One region of the Paraburkholderia sp. BL27I4N3 genome, then DNA from elsewhere that is predicted to be linked to it. Evidence: riboswitches for the same ligand, from Rfam matches in the RefSeq annotation. Region 1 holds a riboswitch; the other holds the start of a gene.
The links. Region 1 has a riboswitch for thiamine pyrophosphate ahead of thiC (phosphomethylpyrimidine synthase ThiC). Riboswitches for the same ligand answer to the same signal wherever they lie in the genome.
Positions count from the first base shown of each region.

Region 2: another riboswitch for thiamine pyrophosphate. It lies ahead of B0G71_RS21035 (FAD-dependent oxidoreductase); the one in region 1 lies ahead of thiC (phosphomethylpyrimidine synthase ThiC).

Region 1 covers NZ_QREJ01000001.1:991,275-993,472, reverse strand. Annotated here, with positions in the region: gene B0G71_RS04535 (GreA/GreB family elongation factor) at 87-497, shown strand; TPP riboswitch at 650-768, shown strand; gene thiC (phosphomethylpyrimidine synthase ThiC) at 959-2,198, shown strand, end outside.
Region 2 covers NZ_QREJ01000001.1:4,639,342-4,641,539, forward strand. Annotated here, with positions in the region: gene B0G71_RS21030 (ABC transporter ATP-binding protein/permease) at 1-465, opposite strand, end outside; TPP riboswitch at 858-981, shown strand; gene B0G71_RS21035 (FAD-dependent oxidoreductase) at 1,198-2,198, shown strand, end outside.

The DNA of each region.
Region 1 (2,198 bases):
CATTGCCTGAGCCGCGTTGTCGGGCTCCGGGCCGATCTCATCCGCAAGCTGTTCCCTCAAATGCAGATCGAATTGGAGTACCCGTCGTGAAAAAGACGAAAACCTGTTACCTCACCGAACTCGACGTCGCCCGTCTCGAGAAACACGCCGCCAGGCCGGGGGCGGACGCGCGTTTGCAAGACATGCTCGACGACGTGCTGGAACGCGCGGTCATTGTCGATTCGCGCGAGATACCTGCCAACGTCGTCACGATGAATTCACAAGCCACGCTGGTCGACGAAACCAGCGGCGAGCAAATGACCTGGACCGTGGTCTATCCGCCCAATGCGGACTTCGCGCACGGCCGCCTGAACGTGTTCTCGCCCGCCGGTATTGCGTTGCTCGGCGCCAAACGCGGCGAGCGCATCCGCTTCACGCCGCCGAGTGGCACTGAGAAAGTGCTGAAGCTGGAAAAGATCCTGTTTCAGCCCGAAGCCGCCGACGATTTCACGCTGTAAGCAACGCCGCGCGCGCCGCGCGAAACTTATGCCGCAGCATCTTCGGCCGCCCCGTCGATCCGCAAGCAACGTGTAGCGGCCCGTCGTTATTTCCATCATCCGACTTTTCAAGATGGGTTGCCAAGCAGCGGGCGGCCGGTGTATCGTGTGCGCTGCTAACGCGGGGGTCCTGCGTCGCACGGAGGTTGGAGGTCCGTGCCACGTGGGTGAGAAATACCCTTTGAACCTGATCTGGATAATGCCAGCGCAGGGAAGCGTACGGATTTCGCAGCCAAGCTTTATTGCCTCATCTCCCGCGAATTCCGACTACTTCCGTCTCGTCTCCTGCTTAGCCGCCCCACTCAACGCCATGCTCTGCATGGGACCTGAGTCAGGCGCTAAAGCGCCAACTCTGGTCGACTGCTCTGCATGGGACCGGAGTAAGCGCTAAAGCGCCAACTCCGGTCGACACAGGAGATACGATGAACGCCAATCCGAAGTTCCTTTCCGCCGACGCTCACGTCGACGAAGCCGCTGTCGCGCCGTTGCCGAATTCCCGCAAGGTCTACGTGACCGGCTCGCGTGCCGACATCCGCGTGCCGATGCGCGAAATCTCGCAGGCCGACACGCCCGACAGCTTCGGTGGCGAAAAGAATCCGCCGGTCTATGTCTACGACACGTCGGGCCCTTACTCCGATCCGGAAGCCAAGATCGACATCCGCGCAGGTCTGCCCGCACTGCGCCAAACTTGGATCGAAGAACGCGGCGACACCGAAGCGCTGACGGGTCTGTCGAGCGACTTCAGCCGCGAGCGCGCCGCCGACACGGCCACCGCCGATCTGCGCTTCAAGGGCCTGCATCGCACGCCGCGCCGCGCGATCGCCGGCAAAAACGTCTCGCAGATGCATTACGCCCGCCAAGGCATCATCACGCCGGAAATGGAATACATCGCCATTCGCGAGAACCAGCGCCGCGCCGAGTATCTGGAAAGCCTCAAGACAAGCGGGCCGAACGGCGAAAAGCTCGCGGCGATGATGGGCCGCCAGCATCCGGGCCAGGCGTTCGGCGCCAGCGCGTTCGGCCCGAACGGTCTCACGGCGATCACGCCGGAGTTCGTGCGCGAAGAAGTGGCGCGCGGCCGCGCGATCATCCCGAATAACATCAATCACCCGGAAAGCGAACCGATGATCATCGGCCGCAACTTCCTCGTGAAGGTGAATGCGAACATCGGCAACTCGGCGGTGACGTCCTCCATCGGCGAGGAAGTCGACAAGATGACGTGGGCGATCCGCTGGGGCGGCGACACGGTGATGGATCTCTCCACCGGCAAGCACATCCACGAAACGCGCGAGTGGATCATCCGCAATTCGCCGGTGCCGATCGGCACGGTGCCGATCTATCAGGCGCTCGAAAAGGTCAACGGCAAGGCCGAAGATCTGACGTGGGAAATCTTCCGCGACACGCTCATTGAACAGGCAGAGCAAGGCGTCGACTACTTCACGATCCACGCGGGCGTGCGTCTGCAATACGTGCCGCTGACGGCCAAGCGCATGACGGGCATCGTCTCGCGCGGCGGTTCGATCATGGCGAAGTGGTGTCTCGCGCATCACAAGGAAAGCTTCCTGTACGAGCATTTCGAAGACATCTGCGAAATCATGAAGGCGTATGACGTGGCCTTCTCGCTCGGCGACGGTCTGCGTCCCGGCTCGATCTACGACGCCA
Region 2 (2,198 bases), 3.6 Mb from region 1:
CAGCGAGAGCGTGCTGGTGGCGAACGACTGGAGGTCGTCGCTGATCCGCTGGTCGGGGTTGTCGGCGAGACGGTCGCGCTCGATCCGGTAGAAGGCGCTGTCGTTCAGCCACTCGTTCAGGTAGCGCGTGGTCAGCCACTGGCGCCAGCGGAAGCCGAGCATCTGGCGCAGGTAACGGCCGTACACCGCGAGAATGATGAAGCCGAACGCGAGCCCCGAGAACACCATCAGCAGGTGCGGGAAGTCGTGCACGTTCTTGGTTTGCAGCGCGTTGTAGAAGTCGGCGCTCCAGCGGTTCAGCCGTACGTTGATCCACACCACGAGCAGATTCATCACGATGATCGCGATGAGCAGGCCCCAGGCCGTTTTTCGTTCTTCGGAAACCCAGTAAGGTTTGATCAGGCTCCAGGCGGAGACTTTTTCGTCCGGCGGCAGCACGGGGCTGGCAGAGGTATTCGGTGTCATGAGCATCCTGAAGTAGTGCTGGCCCATCGGGGTGGCCCATTGGGGCTGACCCCGTTCGGGCAGCTCGTCTGCGGGCTGCCCTGCGGCGGGTTTGCGGTACATGCCCGGGCGTCGTGCTCGACGAACGCACGCCTGAGTGAGCGTCAGATTCTGGCGTGAAGCCCTTAAGCGAAAATTAATTTGCGCCGCGAGGCCCCGCGCCGCTGCAGTTGCGAACACGGCGGGACGGCGTGCCGCCCGCGCCGCGTCCGTGCGGCGTCCTGTGCTGGCATTGTGCCAGAGCGCCGCCTTCGGCCGCATTGATAACGTGAAAGATGGTGTCGGATCAAATCGCGTGCGACGCGGCCAGCCGCTGGTTTGCGGGCGCCGCGCCTTTTATGGTCTAATGACCTTCGACGAAACAGGGGTGCTTCGCGCACAGGCGGCATGATTTTCATGGCGCGGCGGCGAGGCTGAGAGACACCCTTTGCACCCGATCCGGGTAATACCGGCGCGGGAAGTTTCCGGAAGCAGCCAGTCTTCCATTCCCCGCCGGGCAGCGTCCGTCATTGGATCGCGCATTGCCCGGCCGGCCTCACCCGCCGGTTTCGTCCTGGGTACGAGCGTTTTGTTGCCGTACGGAAAGGACTCGATGACCGCCTATTCTTCAGATATGTGTTTTGCTCTTCGTCACGCCGCCGTCGGCGCGCGGTGCTTCAGCTTTGCTTGCCGTCCTGAAACGGAGTGTGCGCGATGACGCGTTCTGCACAACCCGATTTCGCCGTGCTCGGCGGTGGCCTGTGCGGGCGGCTGGTGGCGTGGCGGCTCGCCGGTCAGGGGCATCGCGTGGCGCTCTATGAACGTGGCGATGCCGCCGGCACGCAATCGGCCGCGTGGGTCGCCGCGGCGATGCTGGCACCGCTCGCGGAAGCCGCCAGCGCCGAACTGCTGATCACCCGTCTCGGCGCGAGTTCGCTCGACACCTGGCCGCAAGTGCTGGCCGAACTTCCTGAGCCGGTGTTCTTTCAGCGCAACGGCACGCTGGTCGTCTGGCATCACGCCGACCGCACCGAAGCGCCGCTATTCGAACGCCGGGTGCGCTCGAACGCTCCGGATGAATTGCTGGACGGCGGCTTCGTCACCTTGGCGGGCGCGCAGCTCGGCGCCGCCGAGCCTGCTTTGGCGGGCCGTTTCAACCAGGGCTGGCTGCTGCCGCGTGAAGGCCAGCTGGATAACCGTCAGGTGCTGACCGCGCTGGCCGCGGGCCTCGCGCAACGCGGCGTCGACACGCACTGGAATACGCCGGTCGACGAGCGAGCGCTGCCGCCCGCGCGTATCACAATCGATTGCCGCGGCCTCGGCGCGAAGTCCGTGCTGCCTAAGCTGCGCGGCATTCGTGGTGAAGTCGCGCGCGTGCATGCGCCCGGTATCAAGCTGACGCGACCGGTGCGGCTGCTGCATCCACGCTATCCGCTCTACATCGCGCCGAAGCAGGACGATCTCTACGTGATCGGCGCCACCGAAGTGGAAGGCGAGGACATGTCGCCGGTCAGCGTGCGCTCCGCGCTCGAACTGCTGAGCGCGGCGTTTTCCGTGCATCCCGGCTTCGGCGAGGCACGCATCCTCGAACTGAATTCGCAGTGCCGCCCAACTCTGCCGGACCACCGTCCGGCCGTGCTGTGGGACGGCGCGCAAACACTGCGCGTGAACGGCCTGTACCGGCACGGCTACATGATCGTGCCCGAAGTCGCCGA